DNA from 4 places in the Siminovitchia sp. FSL H7-0308 genome. Region 2 is predicted to be linked to each of the others. Evidence: riboswitches for the same ligand, from Rfam matches in the RefSeq annotation. Region 2 holds a riboswitch; each other region holds the start of a gene.
What was found. Region 2 has a riboswitch for thiamine pyrophosphate ahead of MHB50_RS21300 (thiamine phosphate synthase). Riboswitches for the same ligand answer to the same signal wherever they lie in the genome.

Region 1 (7,387 bases), 1.2 Mb from region 2:
TTTGGACAGCTTCTCCATTCACCGGTCCAGTTGTCAGCGTGCCTGGCAAGCTTTCATTTCCTGGAGCAAGTCGTACTCTGACAAACGTTGAATTTTCAGACGGCCAACTGGAATATGTTTCCCACTCACCCGGACCTGTTTCCAAGTCTAAAATCGGTTCATCCATGATGCCGTTTTCTATGTCCAGCAGCCAATAGTCGAACCAGCGGTGAAGTGTCTGTACCCATTCTGCTCTTCTAAAATCAAACGGGTCTACATGCCCTGTCTGTGTAAGCCATAATTTCCTCGGTATATCGTTTTCAGCTAACGCTTCCCACCATTTGGAAAAATGGTTCGCTTTCACATTATAGTCATTTAATCCGTGAATCATAAAAACGCTTGCCTTGACATTGCCTGTATCTTTATAGTAATTGCGCTCATCCCAAAACTCATTGTAATTTCCGGTTTCATCATCAGCGGCGACTCTTATTCTTTCGTGGATCGGTGCGCATTGCCGCACCCTTTTACTGTTTGTCACCCTGCTTGCCAAACCACTGGGGCCGTTGCGGTAAAACGGAATGCCTTCGTAACGATAATAATAATACCAGCTGCTGATGGCACCGATCGGCACGATCGTTTCCAAGCCTTCTACACCCGTGGCGGCTACTGCATTGGCCAAGGTTCCATCGTAAGACTTGCCGACCATTCCCACTTTTCCAGCAGACCAATCGGCACTCACTTCATTTCCCTCTTTGTCGAACGCTTTTCCCTTTCCGTTTAACCACTCGATGACCACTTTTACGCTTTCCGTCTCTTCAAATCCACCTGTTGTGGGACAGCCATCGGAATTGTTTGTTCCCACCATATCCAGCAACACGACCGCATATCCCCGCGGAACGAAGTAATTGTCGTAAAATAAAGGGAACATTTCGTTTGTTCCGGAACCATCCGGATCTTTTACTTGGGACTCATTACCTCGTCCCAACTTTTCATAATAAGGACTTGCCTCCATGATTACGGGCACCTTTAATCCTTCCTCTGTTTCTTTTGGACGCATAATGTCAATCGCAATCCGATCCGGCTCTCCATTTTCATCACTGTCCAATTCCGATTGAATGAAAACGGTTTCTTTAATGGCGTCCAAATAAGAATAGATGGGCCGTGTGACGCCATCTTCCAATTCATGTCCAGAAACCGTTACCTGCTCGGCATATACTTTATCATTGTCGAGGTGGGAAAACGACGGCACTAACAAAAGAGACAATACTAGACTAAGGGCCACTCTACTTGTACTCCAACGCATTATATCATTTCCCTCCCTTTTATTTATATTTTCATAATAATTTAAATATTCTTGATAGAAAAGGGTCTTTTCGGTTAATTATCTGGGATATTTTACAAATTTTTTTTACGAGAATGCTAGATTTCCCAAATCGACATTAGTCTTGTAGTGAGGAAAACGCCATAACATGGTCAGAACGGCTGAAAAAAGAAGCAGATTAAAAAAGCGTCATCAAAACACGCCGGATTAAATCTTTTGGTGCAGATAGCCCCATGTCTACCTTTGCAATATAAAAACCCTTCCAAGAAGTAATACCTATTTCCTGAAAGGATTTCTATCGTTCTACTTGATCCAAACTGTGTTTTTTTGCTCTTGTTCGTTCACAGTCAGCTGGAAAATATCTGGTCGCGCATAATGGCCTACGACATCAAAGTCAAACTGCGCTTCGGCAATCTTATCCAGATCGATTTCCGCGTAGAGAATCTTTTCCTTTCCAAACACTGGCTCAACAATAAATTCGCCCAGCGGATTCACAATACAACTCCCCCCGCGGGTGAGTTCTTCCGGCCATTCGTTCAATTCCTTGCGTGAAGAAAGATCCTCCGGATACATACTCTTTGTGGCATACTGGTTGCATGACAAAACAAAGCATCTTCCTTCCAGCGCGATATGCCTCATCGTGGAAAACCACGTATCCCTTCCGTCAGCGGTTGGCGCGACGTAAATTTGCACACCTTTATCATACATGGCCGCGCGCGCAAGCGGCATGTAATTTTCCCAGCATATGAGTGCGCCTATTCTTCCGTACGGTGTATCAAAAACGGGCAATGTGCTTCCATCACCTTCTCCCCAAATAAGTCTCTCCGCCCCAGTAGGCTTCAGCTTGCGGTGTTTTCCCAACAGCTCCCCATCCGGGCCGAAAAACAACGCTGTGCAATAGAGCGTCCCCTGGCTGGATTCACTTTCTTTTTCAATCACCCCTATCACAACATAAGCTTTTGCCTTCTTGGCAGCTTTGCCGATTTCTACTGTCTCCTCTCCAGGCACTGTAATGGAATTGTTCCAATACCGAAAAAAATCCTTTCTCCCTTCATCAGACCGGGAACCTACCACCGTTCCAAAGGACATACCCCTTGGGTAAGCCGGTATGAACGCCTCCGGGAACACAATGATATTGGCCCCTTTTTGGCTCGCTTCTCTGATCAACCGGACCGTCTTTTCGACCCCTTTCACTTTGTCCATCACTTCTGCGCCGGCTTGAACAACAGCGACTTGACACTGTCTTTTTTTCTGCAAAATCATCATCCTTCCACTTTTCTTTCCGGGAAAATATATTTCCACCATCTCCCTCTGATATAGATGTTTCTCCCGCATATCTGGCTACCTTCTGTCGGCAAACTGATGCCAAAATTGCGGCAATTCCGAGTGCTTTGTACCTTTGGCAAAAACGAAAAGGCCTGAGCCTGATGCAATATCGGGCTCTGGCCTTATTAGCGTTTCACTTTTCGCAGCACTTCAAGAGCATTGCTTGTCCCAATTGTTTTTAAGGTTTATAGTTATATAGTGCTGTTTTCATAGACTCATAAGAGTTGTTCCAAAAGTCCGGATTCTCCCTAAAAGATTTTGCCACTTGTTTTACCATCACTTTAAATTTTTCATCGTACCCTGGATCATCCTTCGGCGGCAAGTCTTTTTTGAACCCGTCAACAAACTTTTTTGTAAAATCTGTAATCGGTCCCCATTTCGCCACTTCATTTCCGTTTTCGTCTATAAAAATAAAAATCGGAATAATTCGTTTTTCATTCGTCAAATATCGGTCCATCAGTTCCAAGTTTTGATCCCGGAGCAAAAAGCGGACCGGCATATCCGTTTTTTCAGCCAAACGGAGCAAAACAGGGATGTTCAGCATACAATGTCCGCACCAAGGTTCTGCCAAGACAATGACCCGCAATTGCTTGTCTTTTATGGATTGAAAAAAGCGTTCATCCTCCGGGGGAGTAAACTGATCATAAACCCGCGAAAAGCCGTCCTTGTGATATTCAAGTGTTTCGATATATTCATCCGGCGTCAACCCTTTTTCATACCAATTATGTAAATCCATTCTCTTCATCTCCTTTTCCACTTTTATACTAAGAGTACTTCAATAAAATAGATTGTGTAAACCAAACCGCATTCTTCCGTTGTTTCAATTTCGCCAAATCGGTTAAAGTAAAAAGAGATTCCATTTGGAAGAGGTGTTAAGATGCATCCCATCGTATTGTTTGACGGCGAGTGCCATTTTTGTGATGCCAGTGTCCAATTTATCATTCAAAACGATCCAGAAGGAAAGATTCACTTTGCTTCTTTACAAAGCGACATCGGCCAAAAATTATTAAAAGCCCAGGATGTACCTGCCCATATCGACAGCATGATGTTAATCGACGAAAACAAAGTGTACTATAAATCGGCAGCAGCACTGCGGATATGCAGCCATTTGAACGCACCTTGGAAATGGTTATATCCATTGATGGTCGCTCCTTATCCAATCCGCAATCTATTTTATGACTTGATTGCGAAAAACCGTTACAAATGGTTTGGCAAAAAAGAAAGCTGTATGCTTCCGCCGCCGGACATACGCGCCCGATTTTTATCGTAGCAAAAGAACTTGTCACATCCACTTCGGATTTGACTCAAAAGCGGCACTTGGCCGGAGGGGGTTCGCTCAAATGGCGCTCCCTCCGGCTTTTGCTTTATTTTCATTCCAGACTCTTGAAAGAGGCTGTTTGTCTGCCGATATTCCCAACATTCCACCCTGAATACAACTTGACAGGCGTTTGACCAAGCTCAAACTGTTCGGGCCGATATTCCCAACATTCCACCCTGAATACAACCGCCGGAAAGCACCAAAGCGGTCTTGTCATGAAGCCGCCGTTGGCATGCCCTTGCCGGGGCCAAGAGCAATATTGCGCTTTCAAGTCGGGGAGAGGGAGCGGACTTCCCCTCTGACGACCTTTTCTTCGCCCCCCGATCATTCTTTTTCTAAATCCTTCACAAGCTAATCATAGAAGCCTCCGTATTCCCTAGTACACGATTTAGCCGAACTTTCACTTTCACAAAAAATAAGCAGCAAGCCCTTTGGCCGTGGGTTGTGCCGCTGCTTTCTACCTTTTCCATTATTTTACTTGAAGCAAACGGGGCGCCGTTGTGACGAGCAAAGCGATCACGATAAAACATGCCAATGAAGAGATAATGTAAGAAGTGCCGTTGGAAATCAGTGAATAAAGAAAAGCGGATTGACCCGAAGGTGCAAACTTACCCCAAAAAATGATTCCGGCTATGAAATGCCAAGTATATCTGGCAAAGCCGCCAACAAAGATCGCTGCAAACAAGAGCAGTACGAGCCTTGTTTTTCCTTCAGACCATACAGCCTTTTGCACTGCAGGCGCAAACCATCCTGCCGCTCCAACAAAGCTAAAAGCAACGAAAAATTCAATGAATCCTTGCAGAGGCGTTAATATTTGTCCCGCGGCTTCCCCGGAAACTACTTGCAACATCCCCCACAAAAAACCTGTAGCAAAACCGGCTTTAGCCCCCCAACGAAGCGCCACAATAAAAATAGGCACCATGGCAAACGAAAATTTGATCGCCGGCGTTACCTGAATCGATGGAATCATGTCCAGCATCATCGCAAATGCCGCAAAGATCGCTACCTCGATCAAAATGCGTAAAGACATCTTTTTTCCCATAAAAAAACCCCCTATGATGTAATAACCGACCGTAACCATAGGGGAACAAAGACAATGAAATACTCCATTGCCTTCACACCTCAAATAACCATCCCTGCGCTGGAATTAACCAACAGGTTCTAAGGGTCTGGAACGAATCCACTCTCAGCCAAAAGCTCCCCCTGGCACGCCGATTCAACTACTATCCTTTATTGTAATCGTTTTTTGAAAAATTTCAATATTTGTTATTGCAAATTTGATACCCGCCAATACTGTGAAGCCATCGTCCCCGACATCCATTCCAGGCCTTGGTCCTGCGCCTGATGGACAGGCTCCCATACTGCTTTGGATTGAGCGTCCGATTGAACATATACTTCATGGTGAGGCGACTGATCATGCTTCCCGGAAATATCATACAAACCATCCCGCCAAAAAGTGGCACAAACTTCATAGTCGACAGCCGGGGAAACAACAAGCGGGTTTTTTACGGAATGTGTAAGCCGAAAGATCGCTTTTTCACTAGTTTTCTCGATCTCTTCCACTTTCATGCCCTCACTGGATGCTGTTGCTCTATCCTTCATTCTTTTCGTCCATCCGTATCCCCTCGTTTCTCCCACATCTTTCTCAAACTGTATGTGCGGAGTTCCTCCTCCAAGCCGCACATGGACTTCTGCTTTCGTTCTGTAATTGGAAGAATGGGGATCAAACCCCCGATTGTCCCCTTGAAAATAACGATACGGAGAAAAAAAGTTGGGGTTTTTTATCCACTTGTTGTTTAAAAATGTTTGATAAAGAAAACGCCATTCAGTTTCGGAATCCTTCCCATTTGACTGTAAAACTTGTTCAATGGCACGAATCTTTTTTGTCATCCGGAACCTCTCCATCGTGGCGTCTTTTTCCCTTTTTCGTCCTCGTTTAAAAAATCCGATGACTCCCGCCGCCAAAAATTTTGGTTCATTTAAATCCTCTTCCGAATACGGAAGGATCCGCTCCGCCTCGATCGAGTATGTATACTCGGCATCCTGCCGGACAGTTTTGTCCGTGTAAAAGCAATTTGTAACACATGCAAGCTTTTCTCCATTGCGCCTGATTATATATTCACTGACCCCGGATATGGGCTCCCAACCCAAACTGATAAGCGAACGCGACACAACAGTCGTTACGATGAGATCCTTAAGAATATTACTTTCATCATTTTTTTCCGGCTTTGTCGCCGTTTGGATTTTTACTGGTCCAGATGTTGTTTCCATCATTTCCACGGTGTATAAATAACTCGTTGCCGGGTTAAGCCCCTTATCCGAAAAACAAATGTCGGAACCGCTGTATATTAACTGACCTTCTCTGTACAAACGGTAGAAGCCTATTCCTTCTTTCCAACGAAACGTGATGGCGTTCGTGGATTGCTCAATAGACTCAAGCTGGATGTCAGGCAGATTCGGCACCGATCGCTTTCGCCGTTTGGCAACAAACATAAGGATTCCGGCCAGACTCGCCAATGCAGCAAAAGACCGTTTGACCATAGAGTCACCCCCTAGTTGAAGTTCATTATTTAATACCCAAAAATATAACCGACAACACTTTCTGAAATTTGGCGGTAATAAGCGCACAATCGCTCTGTAAAGAAGAGAAGTCAACTCCGCGATACCGGGAAACGTCGAAACTTTGGTTCTAACAAAGATTTTCTTCGGCTGGGTATCCCTCTTTGGTGAATAAAATGTACGTTTCAGTCCCATATGATCGAAATCGATCGGTTTGTATAGCAATTCAGAACAATACATGAGAGACTGGTAGGAACATTAAAGAATGGCAGATTGGCGAAGAGAAACCTTTATAGGGAAAAACTCCAATTCAGAAAATATATTTGGAAAACATTTACAGTAATCCCCAATTTATATCCATACATTTACATTTATTTACTTCTCATCACATGATGAAAAACTTCTTTCATGAGATGACTTCATTTTTTAAAATTTATGCCGATTAAATATAATGTAGGAACTGAATTTTTTGCTAAATTTTGTCGAATGAGGAGCCGGAGCAAACAAAGCCTTCGTTAACAACGGCGCCTTCCTCCATTTGACCCCATACATCTAATAAGAACGGTCGTTCCTTTACATGGATCATTTAGAGGTGATGCGAAAAGGTTAAATCATCCTTTTTAACCATTATTAACAGTAAATATTATTTTCATATTATGTAGGGGTTGGTGTAATAAAGATGAAGATTTTTAATTGGTTTTTAAACTTAAAAACGGCAGTAAAATTGATCACAGCTTTCCTTATTCTCGCATTGCTTCAAGTGGGAACCGGAGTGGTCGGGTTGACTCAAATGAACACATTAAATCATTCCATTTCCAACATGTATAACAATAACTTGAAACCAATACAAGAAGTGGCGGAAGCCCGGGATTTAGTCCAACAAT
Region 2 (7,387 bases):
CGTCTTTCCTTTGACAAGCTCTTCAGCATTTTCTGCTGTTACATCCGCAACCATCGTTTCAATGTCGACTTCACTATTAATCTCGCCAAGCCGCTTTTTGGCCGCAACCGCTTTTGGCAACTGATCGAGCACATCTTGTTCGGTATAAAGCTGCTGTCTCTGCAAATTACTCCAATCAAGTATATCCCGATCTACAATCGTCAGCTTCCCTACTCCTGCACGAACGAGCATTTCGGCACTTGCAGATCCAAGTGCCCCCGCTCCGATCACTAAAATATGGGATTGAGAAATTTTCTTTTGACCGGCTTCACCGATCGGTTCAAACAGTACCTGTCTCGAGTAACGGCTGTTCACGATGGAAGCAATCCTTCAATAGGACTGCTCGGCACCGCATAATCCCTCTCTTCGATCCGGCCGGCTTCAAATCCGAGCCTTCCTGCTTCAATGGCTAGTTTCATAGCAAGGGCCATCTTCACTGGATCCTTTGCTCCTGAAACGGCAGTGTTTAACAATACGGCGTCCGCTCCCAATTCCATTGCGTAAGCCGCATCCTTCGGAGAACCGATTCCTGCGTCAATAATGACCGGAACAGATGATTGCTCAATAATAAATTTGAGATTTAAAGGATTTAAGATTCCCCGTCCCGAGCCAATCGGGGAAGCGCCCGGCATGACAGCGTGGACTCCCAGATCTTCCAATCTTTTGGCAAGTACAACATCATCTGATGTATACGTAAGTACAGTAAAACCTTCCTCCAACAACATTTCAGAAGCTTTCAACGTTTCAACAGGGTCAGGAAGCAATGATCGGTCACATCCGATAATCTCCACTTTCACCATATCGCATAATCCAGATGCACGGGCAAGTTGTGCCGTCCTGACAGCTTCTTCCGCTGTTTTAGCGCCGGCTGTATTTGGAAGAAGGGTATACTTTTTCAAATCAAGCATTTCCAAGAAATTGGGCTGCGACGGTTCAAATACGTTCATTCTTCTTACCGCGAACGTAAGAATCTCTGCTTCCGACACGCGAACAGCTTCTTTTTGTATTTCAAATGAAGGGTATTTTCCTGTACCCAACAATAATCTTGAGTCAAATGTTTTCTCTCCTATTTTTAACATGCTTATCCTCCTCCTACAAAATGAATCATTTCAATCTCATCTCGTTCACGAATGTGCTTTCCATAATCGGACTTTTGAACAATCTCTTTATTTACCTCGACAATGACAATTCGATTGGACAACTTAAGATGATCGAGCAGCTCTTGAATGGTCGTAACATGTTCAGGCAACTCATACAGCTGACCGTTTAATTTCACTTCCATCTCGCTCCCCCCTCTCAAGTGATTGCCTGCCTGGCGTCATCATAAGCCGCTGCGGCAGATAATGGATCCTTGCTGTCAAAAATCGCTGACATCACGGCTATCCCCGAGGCACCTGCTGCATTCAGTTCGGGGATATGTTCCGGTTTGATTCCCCCAATCGCATAAATCTCTGCGCCATCGTATTTCACACTTATCTCTGAAAACTCCTCAAGTCCGCGCGGCGGCAGATGCCCTTTGCTGGCTGTTTCAAATACATGTCCATATAATAGCCAATCAGCTCCGCCCGCGATTGCCTGATCGGCTTCCTCCGCGGAATGAACAGAACATCCTGCTAATAGTCGGGGAAAACACCTTTTTACCGTTTGCACATCCAACCCGTGCCCCGGAAGATGCACCCTTCGGATATTTGCCGCAACAGCTACATCTACCCGGTCGTTTACGATCAGTTTTTCAGAAGAGACTCCCTCACGCAATACCAACTGGATCAGTTGCATACACTCATCAGCCGTTTTTGATTTTTCCCTGATGATAAAATGATCGACAAACGGCTCTGTTTCCACCATTATTTGTCCTACCTTTTTGATCGGCCACCTATCATTTGTTACAGCGATCAACTTCAACTACATGCCCCCTTTAAACACAAAAAAACCACTTACCATAAAGGAAGCGGCCAAATTTATCATATAAATCGGCATGTCACTTCCCTCCGCAGGTTCCAACCTGTTCAGGTGATAAGGGTATCAGAGTGCGCACTCTTCTCTCAGTCCTTTTCAAGGATTCCCCCAGTGCTTTTGCATATGAATGATTCTTGTAGTAATGATAGCATTAACTTTTCATATTGGAAAGTATTCTAGTTTTCTTTCGTACACTCCTCATAAAATTGATCATATTGATCTGCCATTTCAAAGTCCAGTGTCGTTAAGCCACGGGCTCGCCAAGAAGAAATTTTAAGTGTCACAAGCTTGTAGTCGATTGATATAAATGGATGATGTTGCGCTTTTTCCGAGGCTTGTGCCACTTTGTTCACAAAGTCGATTCCTTTTAAGTAGTCGCGAAAACGGTACTTTCTCGTAATCCATTTTTCATCAACAAGTTTCCAATTTTTATTTTCTTGCAATTTCACCGCTACTTCTTCCTGCGATAAACGTTCCATACAATATCCCTCCAAAAAGAGAAAATGATCATTGGCAAATGACAAAAACTTCCGTTCGACTCGATATGAAAAACGGATCATTGGACGTGCTATTGCAAACACTTTATCATCTTTTATAAGAGAAACCAAGGAGTGATTCCATTGTTACAATCACCTAACATAAAACTGTTTGACGGCATCCCGCTGTCGGTTCTTGATTTGGCTCCCATTACCGAAGGAAGCACGGCAACAGAATCTTTTAAAAACAGTGTTGAATTGGCACGAACTGTCGAAAGCTTTGGATTTAACCGCTACTGGCTTGCCGAACATCATAATATGCCCGGTATTGCCAGTTCCGCTACATCGGTCCTCATCGGCCATATTGCCGGCTCCACGAAATCCATTCGAGTGGGTGCGGGCGGCATTATGCTCCCGAACCATGCGACTCTTGTCATCGCTGAACAATTTGGAACCCTTGAATCGCTGTATCCCGGAAGGATTGATTTAGGACTCGGTCGTGCGCCGGGAAGCGATCAAGCGACTGCTTACGCACTCAGACGGACACTCAATAGGGGAGCTGAAGAGTTCCCGCAGCAAGTGGATGAGTTGGAGGAGTATTTTCATGGAACAGCACAGGTCCGCGCCATTCCCGGTGAAGGACTCAACATTCCAGTCTGGCTCCTTGGCTCGAGTGATTTTAGCGCCCGGCTCGCCGCTTATAAAGGATTCCCTTTTTCTTTTGCCAGCCATTTCGCTCCCCAATACACGATACCGGCTATACAGCTTTATAAAAATAACTTTCGGCCATCGAAAACGTTAGACCGCCCTTATGTGATGGTTGGCGTTAACGTCATAGCCGCTGATACAGATGAGAAAGCCGCTTGGCTTGCCACTTCCCAGCAACAGCAGTTCTTGGATCTGATACGCAACATGCCGTCTCAATTAAAACCGCCTGTTGACAATATGGATGAAATTTGGTCGCCGCTTGAAAAAGCCTCTGTTGAACGAACCCTTGATGCGCGCTCCACAATTGTGGGCCGCCCTGAACACGTTCGTGAGAAGCTGCGTGAATTTATACAAGAAACAGAAGCTGATGAAATCATCGTTAACTCACAAGTTTTTGACCCAAAGGACCGGGTACGCTCATATGAAATTCTCGCAGAGATGTTAGTTTGAGCGTTCTTTTCCCTATTTGTCCCGGCTCCCGCTACGAGCACCATGAGGATTCCGACTGTTCGTGTTACTTGTGACGTTCCATTCATTTGGTCCATAGATCATACGCTTATATTTGATAATTTTGTACAACATTTTCATTTCACACAGCTGATCGCAATAAAGATGTTTCATTCTTCCTTTATCATTACACAATGGGGCTGAGATAGAATTGGAAAGATCGTGAAAACAAAACCGCCTGAAATCAAGGTTTTAAACTTGATTCCATGCGGTTTATTTCATTTTTACAGAGTTATGTCCAGCCCTTATTTTTGTTAAAAAAATTCCTATCATCGCTACGTCAACATATTTCGCTTTCCGCAGGTCTCTTCAGCTTCCTCGGAAAGCAAAGTTCGCTTTCCTGCGGGATCTTCAGCTCGAGCTATTCCCGCAGGAGTCACATATGTTGACTACGCTAAAAGCTTGCGTATGATACACTGGGACAATTGATCCCGCATGTAAGGTGCCGTATGACTCCCACTTCAAAATCTCGAGTGAATACAAAAGGTCAAGACGCCGCCATTTCTTTGTGTCCACTGTTCCCCGTTAATAAAGTGTACGCCATAAATAAAAAGTAGCGTACGATTCCCAGTTTTTCCATGAAGCCGATAAGGACATTATTTCATTTTTCGTGGGCTTTCGATCCTTTTTACGCAGTACTTTTATTGCATTCATAAGACCTACATCATCGATTGGAAAAGCAGACCCGAATCTAAGACAACGCATTAAAACATAATGGGCCGTCCAAGGACCAACGCCACGAATCTGGGTTAATTTCTTTTCGGCATCTTGAAAGCTCATTTTCATTAACTCGTCCTTCGATATCTCTCCACTTTCCATTAGCTTAGCAATGCCAATCACATATTCACTTTTCCGTAGCGTCATTTTAATATTTGAAAAATCACTGGTGGTTCGTTGTGAAATTTGCTTGTACGACGGGAAAATCCAGTATTTTTTTCCTTTCCATTCCATACATTCCCCAAATGCTTCTACAAGCTGTTTTTTTAATGTGTATGCGAATGCGATATTAATTTGCTGTCCCAATACACCCCAACATAAGGCTTCAAATAAGTCGGGAATCCCAATAACCCGCAAGCCGCGAAACTTTTCAACAGGCGTTTTAAGAAGCGGATCGGCTTCTGCTATTTTATAAAATGGCGTTATATCTCGATCAAGATCAAACCATTCGCAAATATATTTGACAATCTTCTCCCTATGCCACTCCTCAACAGGTTGGGCGGCATCCAAAAAACGAATAACCATCTGTTTGTTAGCGATAACGCTTATTTGTATTAAGAATCTAGCTTTTTCAATAGCAATGGCTTTCGTTATAAAACCATCCTCTATTTCATACATGCATTCATTCTTTTCCCGTGTTAAATACCCAAGATTCGCTTCCAGATCAAAATCTTCAGGTAACATTATGGTGATGTCATCTTCAAGTGTACGGAATGTCATGTTATCCATCTCCTCATCCTGGCAAGCATTTTTATGTCCTTATACTGAATTGATGTACATATTATCACATCATCCTCCGATAAAATTTCAATATCTTGCTATTACGTTCTAAAGAACTTATTTTTTATTTCATCTGCCGTTATACTAGATTGTACAAAATCATGAACAAGGGAGAGGTTGAATGTCTTTAAATATAAGGACACGTATTCAAAATGTAGATTGGGCGTCGATTCAAAAAGAATTGGATAAAATTGGATTTGCAAAACTTCCATCCCTGTTAACGATAGAAGAATGCGCCTCTTTCATCGAGTTTTATAAACAAGAGGAGTTATTCAGATCAACTGTCAGTATGGAGAGATACCGCTTTGGTAATGGAGAGTATAAATATTTTTTATATCCACTGCCCGACCCACTACAACAATTAAGAGAGTCGTTGTATGTGGAACTGGCTAAAACAGCAAATAGATGGGCGGGTTACTTAAACCAGCCTGCACAATTTCCGGATCATCTACAAGATTTTCTAAGAATATGTGAATCATATGGACAAACGAGGCCAACCCCCTTGATGCTAAAGTATGAAAAAGGAGGATTTAATTGTTTGCACCAAGATTTATATGGAGATATATTCTTCCCCTTCCAAGTAGTCTTTGGACTCAACAAAAGGGATCATGACTATGCCGGGGGAGAATTTTTACTGGTGGAGCAAATTCCACGTGCTCAAAGCCGGGGTCATGTCATTACGTTGGAACAAGGTGAGGCGCTCATTTTTCCCACCAGCCATCGGCCTTTCTTCGGTAAAAAAGGGTATTATAAAACGAAAATCCGCCATGGAGTCAGTACTGTTACTTCCGGAAAACGCTATGGACTGGGAATTATTTTTCATGATTCGAAGTGAGGTTGCCATTGAATATCTGCAAAATCGTCCATTTCAATGTTTAGGGGGCATTTGCTTAAGAAGGTGAGAGCTTAATGGAAGGCAAACAACAGAATAGCTTTCAAAAGGGTTGCGGAATGCCGGATAACGCCACATTCATGACAAATGAAAGATGGCAAGCGATTATAAACAATGATCCTTCTTACAATCATCAATTTTTCTACGCCGTCAAGTCGACGAGGATATTCTGCAAACCATCATGTAAATCTCGTGTGCCAAAAAAAGAGAATGTCCGTATTTTTCTAACGGCAGAGCAAGCTCTCCAAGCAAATTTTCGCCCGTGTAAACGTTGCAAGCCCACTAACGAGGAATTGCCTGATCATGAGTGGATTGCTCTTGTCACGGAATACATTCATAACCATTTTACAAAGCCATTACATTTAGAAGCGCTGGCAAGTATCGCCCACGGAAGTCCGTACCATTTACACCGAACATTTAAAAAGATTAAAGGCATCACACCTGCCGAATATATACAACAAGTGAGATTAAACGCGGCAAAAGAGTATGTAACTCAAACCAATAAAACGATTACGGATATCTCCATATGTGTGGGAATCCCAAACACACCCTATTTTATAACACTATTTAAAAAGCAGTTTGGCCATACACCTGCACAATATCGTAAACTGCAGCGATTCAAGCGTAAAAAGGAGAATCAATAATATGAAATCAAACCATACATCCGCTATTTACTGGTCTTTGCTAGAACATAAAAATTGGCGTTTTTATATAGCAGCCACATCCAAGGGGCTTGTATATGTTGGATCACCTAACAAACCATTGGAAGAATTGTCTGCATGGGTTGAAAAACATTTTCCGGACAGCCAACTCGTTGAACATGAGAAAAATCTCGCTCCTTATAAAATGCAAATCATCGAATATTTAGAAGGAAAACGGAAAGAATTCACATTTCCAGTTGATTACAAAGGGACGCCATTCCAGCTGTCAGTTTGGAATACTCTTTGTGAGATTCCTTACGGACAGACAAAGACCTATTCCGACATCGCAAACTACCTGAACAAACCAACGGCGGCTCGTGCTGTCGGCGCAGCTATTGGCGCGAACCCCATTATGATCGCAGTGCCATGTCATCGCATTGTTGGAAAAAATGGCGCATTGACCGGCTATCGCGGTGGTCTTGCAATGAAATCCAAGCTTTTGGAGCTGGAAAGTCCGAACTCACCTATGAATAAATGACATGTTCCCACATGATACAAAAAGAAAGAGAGCGCTCATTAGCAAAAAAACACACCAAAAAACGATTTGGCATTATCGGTGTTGCGCCTGTTACAACCCCTTATAAGAGAAGCCTTTTTGGCGTTTTTGCGTT
Region 3 (7,387 bases), 450 kb from region 2:
TCATCCTGTTTGGCGATATGATTTGCAACAAGGCGCTTCCACTCTAAAAATTCATTTGATAAAACGAGATTTCCTGTTCGCGGTCTCTCAAATGGAACCTCGAACTGTTTGACGACCGTTGCTGGATTCGTCGACAAAATGGCAATTCGGTCCGAGAGGAACAATGCTTCTTCTATATTATGAGTGATGAAAAGAATCGTCCGGCGATATTCCATCCAAACTGACTGAAGCCACTTTTGCATATCTTGCCGGGTAAAATCGTCCAATGCCGAAAATGGCTCATCCAAAAGTATAAGCGGCTGCGGGTTTAATAACGCCCGAATAAAAGAAGCCCTTTGTTTCATTCCGCCAGACAAAGCATCGGGCAGCGAATGTTCGTACCCGGCCAAACCAGCTTTGTGGATCATATCGAACGCTTTTTGTTGATCCTGTTTTCCTCCCTGCAACTCCTGGCCCAGCAGGACATTTTGAAGGACAGTGCGCCATGGAAAAAGCGCGTGATGCTGCGGCATATAACTAATAAAACCCCGCTTTCCGGTAATCTCCTGGTCATGTAAAAAGATGGAACCTTGATCAGGCTTTAGCAAACCGCCAATCACATGAAACAAAGTGCTTTTTCCACTTCCGGAAGGTCCGAGAATCGAGATAAATTCGCCCTCTGCAATGTTCAGTTGAATATCTCGCAACACTTCTTTTTGTCCGAAACTTTTACTTACACCTTGTATTGTTAAATGGCCCATTCACAGTACCTTCCTTTTTCTCCACTTGATCAGCCTGTTTTCCATCAAGGTAATCACCCCAAAAAACAGCAAACTCAAGAACATAATAATGAAAATCGCGACAAAAACGCGATCCGTGCGAAATGAGGAGGAAGCGAGCGTCATATAAACACCAAGCCCCTTTTTCGCTCCGAGCCACTCCGAGATCACCGCCCCCATGATGCTGTATGTGGCGGAAATTTTGAGTCCGGAAAAGACAGATGATAAAGCGTATGGCCATTCCAGCTTTGTAAATATTTGCATTTTTGAAGCACCGACCATTAACATATATCGCTTCATCTCGGCCGGGGCACTCCTAAACCCGTCCATCGCCGCTACCGCGACAGGGAAAAAACAGACAAGGGTAATGACAATGACTTTGGGTAAAAGCCCAAACCCCAACCAAATCACCAGAAGCGGCGCCAATACAATAATCGGCACATTCTGCGATAAAATGAGGAGCGGATAAACGGATTCGTGAAATCCCGGCACTAAATGAAGCAAGATGGCGACAAGAATACCAACTGCACATCCGATCAAAAATCCTCCAATGGCCAGTCCAACTGTAGACTGGATATGCGGCGCGAGTTCCGCATATCCGGAAACCCCTTCTTTTGCAATGGAGCTGGGGGCAGGAAGCAGCCAGCCCTGAATGTTGGCAAGTTTTACGTATACTTCCCATATACATAATAAAAGGAGGAGGACCCCCAGTGGCCTCCATCCTTTTTTGACCAGCACTTTCATTACCGGTATTTCTCCGTCAATTGGCCCATGGAAATTCCGTCCGGCTGATACAATATTTTCACTTGGGAGATCACATTTTTACTGCCCATTTCAATCATCCGGTCATTCATTTTTTTCACAACATCCATCAATTTGGTAAAGTCCCCTTCCATCGTCGTTTCCAAAGGATGTACTTCATAACGGACTCCGGATTCCTCAATGACTCTAATCGCTTCATCGACATATGGAATAACGTCTTCGCCACTTTTTGTTTTCGGGATGATCTGTATGCTGATCAGTGAGTTTGTCATCGTTTACTCCTCCTATTTGGGTAAAAATTCATTCGTGAAGGCTTTTTCTACATCCATTTCCTTTTCGAGCAAATCTTTTTCAAGCATCCAGTCCATGTAGTTTTTCCATACTTCGGCCTTTTGTTCTCCCCAGCGGGCCGCATCATCTTGATAGCGGGGAGAAAGCCATTCCTGACTTTTTTTCACAAGCTCCGGATCAAGATCCGGTACCGCTTTGATCAATATCTCCGCAGCTTTTTCGGGTTGGCTGATAGCAAACTCGTACCCTTTGGAGACGGCTGCCATAAATGCTTTAACCGTATCCGGATCCGATTTGATCATTTCCTCATTCGTCGTAATGACTGGCGTATAATAATCAAGCTGATCAGAGTAATCGGTCAAGTAAATCATATTCAATTTTTCCCCGCGAAGCTCCGCTTCCACTCCCGTCCATGCATAATAAATCCAAGCGAAATCAACATCTCTTTGCACAGCGGTAAAAAAGTCCGCTTCTCCCATGTTGACAATATCCACTTTCTCTATATCGGCGCCAGACACCTCCATCAGTGACGCCAGGACCGCTTCCTCAAGCGGGGCTCCCCAGCCGCCATACGTTTTTCCTTCAAAGTCTTTCGGAGATGTAATGTTCTTTTCCTTAAGGGAGGCAAAACCGGATGTATTGTGCTGTATCACGGCTGCAAGAGACACAATCGGCACGTCTTGAACACGCGCCTCTGTCACGCTTTCTTGGTAACTCACTCCAAATTCGGACTTTCCAGAAGCAACAAGCTGATCAGAGCCAGCTTCCCCCGGCATGATGATGTCAACATCCAGGCCTTCTTCTTCAAAAAAGCCTTTTTCCTTCGCCACATAAAGCCCCGTATGATTTGTATTGGGCGACCAATCGAGTACGACCGACACCTTTTGATGTCCTTTTTCTTCTTTTTTTTCATTTTCATTTTTATCGGCCGCATTGTTCCCGCAGCCTGCCAGGAATAAAAGCAATGTGATGCAACCTGCCCACCATTTATTCATTGGATGTTCCTCCTTGAATGATAAAAAGCGCCCGGGAAAAAAGAACCCAAAAGGCGCCAAAAGTATATATTTGTATTCATTGACGTTCCCTTCGCTGGTATGAACCAGATCAGGTTCAAAGGGTCAGCATTTCACCAATGCTTTCTCAACCGGCGACACCGGTTCCCCTACTCAAATGCGATGAAGTTTATTTTATTATATCAGAAGTAAAAAACTGCTCCAAGGCGGAGCAGTTCATTTTTATACCGGAGGAAAGATTGGTGGTGCTTGAGGGACGACTCCTCCAATAATTGGAGCGACGTACAGCGCAAATGCCACTCCTGCTGTTAAATATAGCTTTTTCATTTTCATTCCCCCCTTTCCGCGACTTTTTTATAATAATAAAGAGCTTTATCCAAGTTAGAGTCTGAATAATATCGGGCCAAGGATAAAGCGAATTTATTATAATCTTCTATAAAATAGGTCTTTTCCAAATATGGAAGCAAGTCATTTTCCAGAAAGTCCATCGCTCTATCTTTTCTGTTTTTCAATAAGTATTGATAATATTTGAAAATGAGCTGCTGCTTCCTCATGGAGCTTGCTTTTGTTTCCTGCAGTATTTTTGAAATATTTTCGAGTGCTTGTTCTTTCCGGCCCAGGGAAATGAGAAGCTCGGTGTAACTGCACAAGCTCGTTAAATACTCCGTTTCCGTCTGCGCATGTTCCATTGAAAGGAGATAATAGCGGGCAGCCTGATCCATTTCGCCCATTTTCTCTAAGAGCAAGGCATAATTGTTATACATGGCCGACTTTAATTCATCCGCATTAATCAAGTTCATATTTTTAAATATATAGTTATATTGTTCAGTGGCATTCTCGTAAATGCCCAAATCTGTATACGCAATGCCTAATAGAAACTGGGTATGCAATATTCGCAAATAATTAAACGATCTGGAAAACGCCTCCAACGCTTTATGGCCGTATGCAACACTGCTGCTGCTATCTTTTAGATTAGCATAATTGAAGGCAATGAAATAATAGAGTTCCGCTTGCCACGAAGACGGCAATAGATCATTCGCTTCTACTTTTAGCAGAGTATCCAAAGATAATTTATAATCACCTTTTATAATATAGTAAGCGCCATTAATAAATTCATAAAGCTCTTTTTCCTGTTCTGGCATTGAATTGACTATTTGTCTGATAATTTCTTGTTCCTTTTCAGCTTCCTCCAAATGATTCATCAGCAAGTGATAGCGATATACATATAAATGATAGAGTGATATATAGTTGGAAAACGTAATACACTCTTGTAATTCCTTCACACGATTGTAGCACTCCGTTGCCCGTTCCTTATCATACGAAAGCACCGCATCGAGTAAATCGGAAAGTTCTGTAGAAATCTTTTCTGATGTCTGCTGAATGGAATCCAGTGAAATGCCCAACCGATCGAGCAGCAGCATGATCGTTTCCCAATTTGCTTCTTTGTTATAGTTCTCAAACTTGCTTAAATGTGTGACAGAACAAATTCCCTTGCATAATTCGGACTGGGTCATATTCCTTAATTGGCGATGATATTTAATCATCGCACCTATATTCATCTTTTCTAGGCTCATATCTTCATCCTCTAGTCATGCTACTGTATAGATAAATGGTAGCATAAATTGGATAAAAAATCTATTTTTTGATAAACTTGTCATCTATTATTATCTAATATTTCTTTTAATGCAATCTCTATATTCGGATACAAAAAATCAAATTGATGTTTGATCGCCATTTCGGGAGTCACCCGCTGCCCCCGAACGAGCATATTGCTCATTTCTCCCAGTAACACGCGAATGAACCATTCAGGAACCGGAAGCCAATCCGGCCGCCCCAAAACAGCGCCGAGCGTTTTTCCAAACTCTTTCATTTGAACCGGCTTGGGTGCTGTGGCGTTTATCGGTCCAGAAATAGCAGGATGCTCGATTACAAAAGCTATTAAACGGGCCGCATCCTCCACATGAATCCAGGAAACCCATTGTTCACCGGAGCCGACCGTCCCTCCCACCCCCAACTTATAAGGAAGTGCCATCAAAGGGAGCGCGCCTTCTTTTCCAAGAATCAGGCCCAATCTGACAAGCACGGTTCGAATTCCAAGTCCTTCCGCCGCCAAGGCTTGTTCTTCCCAATCTTTTACGACAGTTGCCAAAAAGTCGGTCGCCTCGCTCCTTGAAGCTTCTGTAAATGTTTCCGTGGCAGACATGCCATAATACCCAATAGCCGAAGCATTGACCAACACTTTCGGTTTGTGGGCCATTTTTTCCGCCAAGCGTATCAGTTCTTTCGTTGCAGCCCGCCTGCTTCTTACAATTCTATCCTTCTTTTTGCTTGTCCATCTGATTCCATTAATCGTTTCTCCTGCCAGATTGACGAAAGCATCCACATTTATCAGTTCTTCTTCAGGCCGTGCTCCATCAACTAGCCATTTGACAGCCGCAAGACCTTCTGATTTTTCGACCTTGTCAGGATCTCTTGATAAAATAGTCACGCGAAAGCCATTGTTCAAAAGCTGCTTTTGCAACACTTTACCAAGAAAACCACTTCCGCCCGCAATCGCAACATGCATATCCATTCCCCCCGCTCAAATTCAATGTATATTTAAATATGATACAAACAAATTGGGGCCGCACCGCATCTATCCCATTCCCCTCCAAAAAAGGTCTCCCAACAATACCTATCGTACTATTTCCCTATTTTACATTTTCGTTTTTATAAATTGCCGAAGATCATGTATGTATTCAAAAAACTAGATCATTTTCCAGTTTGTCTTTTGTATCAGATTATTCTTAAAAATGAATAATTGCAAGCAGAAACGCCATCCACTGATCACTGTCCGTCTTTTATAACAAAAAACAAACCGCCTGAAATCAAATGTACAAACCTTGATTTCACGCGATTTTATTGTCACGATTTGCGCGAATATCCATCCGCTTTCCACTTGTGGCCCTGCCTTTTATGCCAACTGTATGGATGTTAATTGTTCAGGGCTTTTTTCTGTAACGGTAAAGCCCAGCTTTTCAAGAATTTTTATGATTTCGCCAGCTGTCTGATGTTGTGCCACCAAAAAGGTCCGGTCCCTTTCCATCGTTTGTTTAACGGACAATAACAGTGTGAATAACGAAGCAGTTTTTTCGTAGGTTTTGTTTTTGGGTAATTCTTTTAACAAAGCGGTAGTTGGCTCTGTAACAGGCAATATCCAGATCTCACACGGATACGGAATCGTAAGCAGTTCATTGAAAACATCCATTTTTTCCAAAGGTGTTCTAAAAGTGTAATCAGTCAATTCGTAAACACCTGTCTTATTATAATCGATGTTATGAAATGGTGACGGGTCTCCTTTCACAAAAGACTTTATTTGTAAGTTTGAACCAGCCTTCAAATCAGGTGTATTATCGGGTATGGAAGATGTCATACTCACGTTTCTTACTCCCCCTGTTCATCTTTTTCTCCAGTGTAATGTTTAACCAATACCCTTTTTTAGAAAAAACAAACATGACGGGAATTTTCACTTCATCCGTTGGCGTATGCCCACTCGTTAAAGCGTTCTTGTAAATCCAGTCATCTCCCTGTAGCGGTTTGGGAACGAAAGAATGATCATCGCTGTTTTGCTCAATTATCCATCTTTCACTGTCATTCTCGCCGAGCGCGGGAATGGTATCTTTATTGCCATTGGGTATATTGTTTTCGTAAAAATTTCACCCCTTCCTTTGCAAAGCTCTGTTTTCTATACTTTTTTTTAATACGATGTACAAGACTTGGCATTGTTCAAAGGACTGGACGTCAATTTTGAATAATTGGTTGATTTTATTCAGTCTATAAATGAGCGTATTGCGGTGCACATATAGAAACCTCGCAGTCCGGCTAACATTCATATTATTTTCACAGTAAGAAAGAAACGTCTTGACCAGCATTTCCGCTTCGGGATGCGCCCATATTTTTTGTATGTCATCAGCGAAAAGGTCTAAAAAGGAAAAGTCCATTTCCTCCAAGAAGATGTCGGGAAGAATTGCCCAACTGTCAAACGAATAGACTGCATTGTTCTTGTTTTTCTCCAAACCAATGATGAGCGCTTTGTGAGCCTGTCGATACGATTTGGAGGCTCCTTCAAGCCCCTTGTAGCATTTGCCGTATGAAATGGAAACCTTGCAATGAAGATGATGCCGCTCCAGAAACAAAGTCAACTTTCTAGCAGAACGTTCGCATAACTCCGCTAACGTTCCCATTTTTTGCTCTTCGATTTGTTTGAGAACAATCCACTTGTCTTGGCCAATCGGACACACAATATCACTCATGGTGGCTTGGAATAGATGACAAATAACGTTTTTAAGTTCTATTTGGGAAAAAGCAACAGGTTTTGCTTCTGCCTTTATTTGTGCCAGCGAAGGCAGGTGGAGGATCAGACAAACTCTGGGTAGATGAAACCGATAACCGAGCATTTCGCAATAGTTTTCCAGCTCGCCATTATTCTCCCATTCATTAAAATGAATCAAGTGCTGTACGAACAGTTCAGTTGTTTTCATTTGAAGGAGCAGTGACTCGGTTCGAAAGTTCTCATGAAGTATC
Region 4 (7,387 bases), 1.8 Mb from region 2:
GCCTTAAAAAACATTGAAATAGTAGGATTGAAAGGTTATGAAGATCAATACCCGGATGAATTGTCGGGGGGAATGCGCCAAAGGGTGGGGCTGGCCAGAGCATTGGCCAATGACCCCGATATCCTCTTGATGGATGAACCTTTCAGTGCGCTTGATCCGCTTATCCGCAGGGAAATGCAGTTGGAGCTTTTGGATATCCAAAATCGTCTACAAAAAACAATTGTTTTTATTACACATGACGTGAACGAGGCTTTTAAGCTGGGGGATCGGGTTGCTGTCATGAAGGATGGCCGTGTTGTACAAGTCGGTACACCTGAAGAAATTATTGAACGGCCGGCGAACAATTATATATCCGAGTTCATTAAGGACATTGACCGTTCGAAAATCCTCCAAGCGGAGCATGTCATGATCAAGCCGAATGCGCTCGTTTCATTGAAGGACGGTCTACATGTCGCAGTAAAGGAAATGAAGGAGAACGGCATATCTAGCGTTTTCGTTGTGGACCGCCAGAGGCATATAAAAGGCATTGTAACGATAGATGACGCGGTAAAGGGGATAAAGCAAAAAAAAGCGTTGCCTGAAGTGATGCGGGATGACATTTCCATTGTCCAAAAAGATGAATATGTCAGTGATTTAATACCAAAAGTATTGGAGTCGAAATTTCCGCTAGCCGTCGTAGATGATAACGACAAACTGTCCGGATTCATTCTTCGTGTCCATGTTTTATCGGGCCTGGCTTCCGCAAACGGGAACGGGAATGGTACAGACGACTCGTAAAAAAAAGAACGGGGAAACAGCAACATGTTCGTTTTCCGTACCAAAGCCCTTGGAAACTCTTAACGGAGCTCCCAAGGGCTTAATAGTCTAATAATGTAAATATCTTGATGGAACCGCAGTTTTCCGAACGGTCGGGGCTGTCCGAAAAGTAATATTGCCGCTTGAAAACAAAAAAACCGAACCCAAGATTGCCGTAAAATCAACATCTTGGGTTTTACATTTTCATGCATTTACTCTGAATTGGATTTTTTAGACAGCCCCTCCTGCTTGATTCTAATTAGCTTTATATAACAGCGCATGAAGTGCCCGAAAAATAATAACGCCAGCAAATAATACAATAACAATGACAGCGATAATTTGAATCACAGTGATCAAAGGAACTACAATAGTCAGGTTGGGAACCAAAAGTGTGATGCCCAATAAGGCATACCCAGCAAGGATGGCAAGCAAAGAAGTTGGCCAATTCATTCTAAGTATACACCTCCTTGGTAACAATGTATGAACACCAATTTCCGTTGGTGCGATTTTAAATATAAATAAGGAAACAATCTAGCCGCGATTGCAATCATATATTAAATGATATATGATAATGTTGGTATCGAGGTTAAAAGAGATGCAAGGGGGAGGCCTGTATTGAAAACAATTTTCATAGAAGGGGCATTTATTGGAAATAGAGAGGAACATGAACCTTGTGTAATGGTGCTTGGCTTTTTTGATGGCGTCCATTTAGGGCACCGTTCATTGATTGACACGGCCAAAGACATCGCAGAGAAAAAGGGCATAGAATTGGCTGTTATGACATTTTTTCCACATCCAAGCAATATTTTACGGGTTCAAAACAAAATAACGAGTTATTTGACGCCTCTGCCTGACAAACAGAGATTATTGAAAAATATGGGTGTTGAAAAATTATATATTGTAACATTTACCGAGCAGTTTGCCGAACTTTCACCGGGAGATTTTATTAAAAAATATGTGGCTGGATTACATAGCAAGCATGTCGTTGCCGGTTTTGATTTTACCTATGGTTACCGCGGGAAAGGAAACATGGAACGAATGAAGTTAGATGGAAAAGGCTTATTTGATGTAACAACAGTCCCCAAAAAAGCTTTTAATGGTGAAAAGATTAGTTCGAGTAAAATCAGGAAGCTCTTGGATGAGGGGAAAGTGGAGGACGTTCATCATTATTTGGGGAACCATTACAGTGCGCATGGAATGTTGGAAAGCCAATCATTCGATCAATACAGCGGAAAAACAGTCGCCCATATTGTATTCCAACATTATTATTTGCCGCAAAAAGGGTTGTATATCGTTGAAGTGACGACTCAAGAGCGAATATATCAATCAATAAGTCTGCTTGATGTTCATCATTCATGTGTGTTAGTGTTGGAAGGAAATATACATATTCCTGCACCCGTAACGATTAAATGGCTGGCAAAAGTGAAAGCGTTCTCTCCGTTGCAGTATAAGTCCATTGATCAAATAACAAAAAATCCATACTATCCGCTAAAAGCTTAACTGTTGTTTTAACCGTTTTCTTATGTATAATGTACGAGTGAAGAAGTGGTAAAAGGAAGTATCCTGAAGTCCATTTCTTCGCTTTTTCTTTGCCATTATCAGTTTTTATACAGAAAGTAGGATACGTATGGAATTTACAGTTGTTTTTCAGTCAATCATCATTATTACTTTGATGATCATGATTGGCGCGTTGCTCGGTAAAACAACTCCATTAAATGATGATACTCGCAGAGCATTTATTCAAGTGATCGTAAATATTGCGATGCCCTGCATTATTTTATCGAGTATTTTTCACGTTGAAATGGATGACCAGATGTTTAAAATGATTGCCATCGTTTTTGGGCTTTCCATCATTATTAATCTTATTGGAATCGGGACCGGCTTTTTATTTGCTTGGTTATTTCATAGGGGTTCCAATAAGATAAGGGAAATTGCCATCCTTTCAGGTTTGGGAAACACCGGATTTATCGGCATTCCGCTTTGTGCGGCACTTTTGGGCCCAGAGGGGGCTTTGTTTGCGGCCATTTTTGATGCTGGAGTCGATGTGACCATTTGGACAGTCGGAGTCATTTTACTTCAGAAAAATAGAAAGTTTGCTTGGCAAACATTAAAGTCCATGGTGAATATTCCGACAGCAGCCATTTTCGTTGGTCTTATTACCGCATATTTTCAATTAAAGCCGCCCGGTCTTTTGATTGACTTGACGGACAGATTGGCCGCATTGGCGGCACCGCTCGCCATGTTCTATATCGGAATGATGATCATGACCCTGAAACGCGGACAAGTACGCCGTTCGGTAAACCATATTTGGGTGCCCATTTCCGTAAAATTGATTATTTTGCCGATCGCTTCCATTTTCATGATACACTTTTTCAGTTTAAACACGGTACTCGTTCAAACGGTCTTGATTCAATCCATGATGCCGACGATTACCCTGGCATCCATTCTCTTTGCCAAATACTCTGCAGATGAACAAATGGGGGCCTTAACGACTATTTTTTCCACGCTGCTTGCACTTGTGACCATCCCTTTAATGGTGTATGTAATGAGCCTATTTATTCATTAAACTTGCTTTTTGTCCATATCATGATATGATGGCAGTACATGCACCTAATAATTGAATAACTTCTTTGAAACAATGAATTTTGTCTGCTAGGGGAGCTGTAAAGCTGAGAGAAATCGATGATTGAAACCCTTTGAACCTGATCTGGTTTATGCCAGCGTAGGGAAGCAGGCTGCGTCATTATGATTTGCTTTATGATGATGAGCCGCTTCCTTTTCGGGAGCGGTTTTTTCATTTTTTCAAAGTGGGGAATCATGAAGTACAAACTTTTTTAAAGGAGTGGAACCAATGAAAGTTGAAAAAATGTTGTTTACGGACAGGCTTTATGAGAGCGCGAAGGAAATATGGGAAAAAAGCTATAACCACCCATTCGTCCAAGGGGTAGGAAAAGGAACACTCGATCAAGAAATTTTTGAATATTATATGAAACAAGACTATGTCTATTTAATTGATTATGTGAAGCTGTTTGCTATTGGAGCGCAAAAAGCTCCCACTCTCGAAATTATGACAAAGTTCTCACATTTGCTTCATGAACACCTCCATTTTGAAATGGAGCTGCATCGCCAATTCGCCGCAGAGTTTGGCATTTCGAATGAAGAGCTTGAAAACACCGAACCCACACCAGTCAATTTGGCATATACCCGCTACATGCTGCATGTGGCTCATAACGGAACATTGGCGGAACTTGTGGCAAGCCTGCTTCCGTGTGCCTGGCATTACGCCGAAACGGGAGAAAGATTAAAAGAACAATATGGGGCTACTTTGGAATCCAACCCGTACCGCAAATGGGTTGAAACCTATTCATCAGAAGAATTTACTTCTCTTGGAAAATGGCTGATTGATCTCATGAATCAGTTAGCAGATGGGAAACCGGAAAGAGAATTGGCGGAATTGGAAAAGCACTTCCTTATCACCTCCAAATATGAATATTTATTCTGGGATATGAACTATCATCAACAGAACTGGACGCTCTAAATCCTAATAGCCGGAGGTTGCTCCATGCGAGTTAAAAAACTGACCATTACAGCCATGATCATTGCATTTACAACAATCACGAGCCATGTTATCTTTATCCCGGCCGGATTTGCCAAAATTTTTCCAATCCAGCATTTTGCCAATATGGTAACGGCCGTTTTATTTGGGCCAGGCTATGCATTAGCCCAAGCATTTATCGTTTCGACAATCCGGAATATTTCAGGAACAGGCTCGTTGTTTGCTTATCCGGGAAGCATGATCGGAGCCCTCCTGGCTGGCTGGTTGTATGCCAAAACGAAAAGAATAGGGTTTGCGTTTATAGGTGAAGTCGTTGGAACCGGGATCATCGGTGCTGTTGCCGCCTATCCGATTGCGGCATTGCTGTTAGGCCGGGAGGCGGCCTTATTTGGATTGGTCCCGGCCTTTGCTGCCAGTTCCATTGCCGGCGCTGCCCTGGGATTTGTTTTATTAAAAGTATTCATGAAACATTCAGCGATCGGAGGTTTGCTGTATGAAAACAGCTCTTACAATCGCCGGATCTGATTCCGGTGGAGGAGCGGGGATTCAAGCGGATATAAAAACTTTTTCCGCTCTAGGGGTGTTCGGCATGTCTGCGATTACGGCGATTACGTCCCAAAATACTGTTGAAGTAAGATCTGTACAACTCATTGATGTAAACATCATCAACGACCAAGTCGCAGCCGTGTTGGAAGATATTGGGGCTGACGCGGTGAAAATCGGTATGCTGGCAACGCCGGACATTATACAAACAGTCGCGCAATGTTTAAAAAAATATAAACCAAAACACATTGTTCTTGATCCTGTTATGATTTCCAAGGGGGGACACCGGCTGCTTGAAGAAGATACAATGCAAGAGCTGAAATCAACCCTTATCCCGCTGGCTTCGCTCGTTACACCTAATATCCCGGAAGCGGAGGTTTTGGCCAATATGCCGATACATAATGAGCCTGACATGTATGAAGCATGCCGGGTGATCAAAAAGCTGGGAGCGCAGGCTGTCCTGATTAAAGGCGGGCACTTGCAGGGAAACCCCAATGACTTATATTACGACGGGCAAACGTTTCAACTATTTCGCGGGGAAAGAATTGAAACGAAAAATGTCCATGGGACAGGTTGCACACTGTCCGCAGCAATTGCCGCCCTCTTGGCGAAAGGAAAGGAAATGCCGACAGCGATTGATGAGGCCAAAGATTATATTACAAATGCGATCGCCAACAGCCTTGACATTGGACAAGGATACGGACCGACCCATCACTTCTATCATCTATACGAGTGTGTAACGTGATGGGAACGGATGGGCAGATGATGTTGACGAAAGTCGGACAGCTTTTTGAGCAAGTCAGACATAAACAGCCGCTTATTCACCATCTAACAAATCAGGTAACGATAAACGATTGCGCAAACGTAACCCTAGCCATTGGCGCTGCACCCGTCATGGCGTCCAGCCCTTTGGAAGCGGCTGACATGGCCAAAATGGCGAATACCCTCATAATAAACATCGGAACATTGAACTCGGATGCGTTTAAAGCGATGAAGCTGGCTGGAAAAGCCGCCAACGAAACAGGAATTCCTGTTATACTTGATCCTGTCGGAGTGGGGTCAACGGACTTTCGAACCCAATCTGCTTTTGAAATACTGGAACAAGTAAAGGTTTCCGTCATTCGAGGAAATGTAAGTGAAATGAATTGTTTAGCCGGAGGCATCGGGGCGACAAAAGGGGTTGATGCGGGCAAAGTCGATCAAACACCTGAAAAAATTGCCGTCAAGGTTGCCCGTCAATATCGGTGTATAGCTGCTGTCACCGGCAAAGAAGATGTGATCAGTGATGGGAAGAGCGTTTTTATGATTCAAAACGGCCATATGTGTTTATCCAGAGTGTCGGGGACAGGCTGTATGACGACTTCCTTAATCGGGTGCTTTGCCGGTATAACGAATCACATGCTACATGCGGCTGTAGCAGGAGTATCCGTTATGGGGTTAGCTGGGGAAGAGGCTGCTTCCTTATTAGGTGAGCGCATTGGTTTGGGAACATATAAAATAAAATTAATCGATTCCATTTCATTCATGAACAGCAATCACTGGCAAAAAGGAGTCAAAGTCATTGAAAAAGAATCATATTGATTATCGCCTTTACTTGGTTACGGAAGAAGATCTTCCGATAAGCAAGCTTTTGCATTTAATTGAAGAGTCAGTAGCCGGAGGCGTAACTCTCGTTCAATTGCGTGAAAAAAAGAGCGGAGGAAGAGATTTTTATGAAAAAGCAATCCAAATAAAAAAACTCCTTGATTCACTATCAGTCCCCTTGATCATTAATGATCGAGTGGATGTAGCTCTGGCAGTCGGCGCTGACGGCGTGCATGTGGGGCAAGAAGATTTGCCTCTTGCCGCAGTAAAAAGTATCATTCCGGATTCCATGCTTGTCGGGGTTTCAGCCCGTACTTTAGAACATGCCATTGCAGCAGAAAAGGGTGGCGCAGACTATATTGGGGTTGGTTCTGTTTTTCCCACCTCAACAAAAAGCGATGCCAAACTTCTTCCAAACGGCATGCTGGACAAAATTGTTTCCTCCGTGTCTATTCCTGTTGTGGCGATAGGCGGCATCAATGAAAAAAACAGCGGTTGTCTGAAAAACAGCGGAGTAGCCGGTATTGTCGTCGTCTCCGCATTAACACGGGCAAAAAATCCGAAAGTTACCGCCGAAAACTTATTAAAAGGCCTAAAAGGCTTCGATACGCACTAAACCTGGATTCAACAGATTCCGGGTTTCTTTTTTTGTCCCGCTTTAACTGGCAGTAAGTCCCCGATTCAACGCATCGAGATAAAAACGAGAACAGTGCGGGGCAACTGCCAGTAAACATCCGATGTGTTTGGGTTAACATGACAAAAGCTTCGACAGCATTGTCACACGAAGAAAAAGCGCAAGTTTTTTCGAGCGATGCTGCTGCCTGGTCCTTGCTTTGCCAACAGAACGCTTTCGCTGTTAGCCATTGTCCTGCTTCTCATCAGCGAATCAAAACCTCGCTGATTGAAGTT

Region 1: another riboswitch for thiamine pyrophosphate. It lies ahead of thiT (energy-coupled thiamine transporter ThiT); the one in region 2 lies ahead of MHB50_RS21300 (thiamine phosphate synthase).
Region 3: another riboswitch for thiamine pyrophosphate. It lies ahead of MHB50_RS02045 (ABC transporter substrate-binding protein); the one in region 2 lies ahead of MHB50_RS21300 (thiamine phosphate synthase).
Region 4: another riboswitch for thiamine pyrophosphate. It lies ahead of tenA (thiaminase II); the one in region 2 lies ahead of MHB50_RS21300 (thiamine phosphate synthase).

The regions. Positions count from the first base shown of each region.
Region 1 is NZ_CP150282.1:3,292,124-3,299,510, forward strand. Features, by position in the region: gene MHB50_RS15530 (Xaa-Pro dipeptidyl-peptidase) at 1-1,282, opposite strand, end outside; gene MHB50_RS15535 (carbon-nitrogen hydrolase family protein) at 1,604-2,563, opposite strand; gene MHB50_RS15540 (thioredoxin family protein) at 2,805-3,362, opposite strand; gene MHB50_RS15545 (thiol-disulfide oxidoreductase DCC family protein) at 3,504-3,896, shown strand; gene thiT (energy-coupled thiamine transporter ThiT) at 4,414-4,986, opposite strand; TPP riboswitch at 5,061-5,158, opposite strand; gene MHB50_RS15555 (DUF3238 domain-containing protein) at 5,211-6,485, opposite strand; gene MHB50_RS15560 (methyl-accepting chemotaxis protein) at 7,183-7,387, shown strand, end outside.
Region 2 is NZ_CP150282.1:4,540,686-4,548,072, reverse strand. Features, by position in the region: gene MHB50_RS21315 (ThiF family adenylyltransferase) at 1-354, opposite strand, end outside; gene MHB50_RS21310 (thiazole synthase) at 351-1,118, opposite strand; gene thiS (sulfur carrier protein ThiS) at 1,121-1,321, opposite strand; gene MHB50_RS21300 (thiamine phosphate synthase) at 1,336-1,941, opposite strand; TPP riboswitch at 2,006-2,115, opposite strand; gene MHB50_RS21295 (4a-hydroxytetrahydrobiopterin dehydratase) at 2,172-2,474, opposite strand; gene MHB50_RS21290 (LLM class flavin-dependent oxidoreductase) at 2,616-3,629, shown strand; gene MHB50_RS21285 (DNA-3-methyladenine glycosylase) at 4,212-5,123, opposite strand; gene MHB50_RS21280 (2OG-Fe(II) oxygenase) at 5,305-6,018, shown strand; gene MHB50_RS21275 (bifunctional transcriptional activator/DNA repair enzyme AdaA) at 6,135-6,719, shown strand; gene MHB50_RS21270 (methylated-DNA--[protein]-cysteine S-methyltransferase) at 6,721-7,254, shown strand.
Region 3 is NZ_CP150282.1:432,976-440,362, reverse strand. Features, by position in the region: gene MHB50_RS02060 (ABC transporter ATP-binding protein) at 1-740, opposite strand, end outside; gene MHB50_RS02055 (ABC transporter permease) at 741-1,502, opposite strand; gene MHB50_RS02050 (thiamine-binding protein) at 1,502-1,792, opposite strand; gene MHB50_RS02045 (ABC transporter substrate-binding protein) at 1,805-2,806, opposite strand; TPP riboswitch at 2,875-2,985, opposite strand; gene MHB50_RS02040 (helix-turn-helix transcriptional regulator) at 3,154-4,398, opposite strand; gene MHB50_RS02035 (TIGR01777 family oxidoreductase) at 4,479-5,390, opposite strand; gene MHB50_RS02030 (hypothetical protein) at 5,778-6,242, opposite strand; gene MHB50_RS02025 (sugar diacid recognition domain-containing protein) at 6,520-7,387, opposite strand, start outside.
Region 4 is NZ_CP150282.1:1,820,952-1,828,338, forward strand. Features, by position in the region: gene MHB50_RS08690 (glycine betaine/L-proline ABC transporter ATP-binding protein) at 1-777, shown strand, start outside; gene MHB50_RS08695 (hypothetical protein) at 1,051-1,245, opposite strand; gene MHB50_RS08700 (adenylyltransferase/cytidyltransferase family protein) at 1,411-2,295, shown strand; gene MHB50_RS08705 (AEC family transporter) at 2,423-3,361, shown strand; TPP riboswitch at 3,440-3,541, shown strand; gene tenA (thiaminase II) at 3,647-4,333, shown strand; gene thiW (energy coupling factor transporter S component ThiW) at 4,358-4,876, shown strand; gene thiD (bifunctional hydroxymethylpyrimidine kinase/phosphomethylpyrimidine kinase) at 4,845-5,639, shown strand; gene thiM (hydroxyethylthiazole kinase) at 5,639-6,475, shown strand; gene thiE (thiamine phosphate synthase) at 6,456-7,094, shown strand.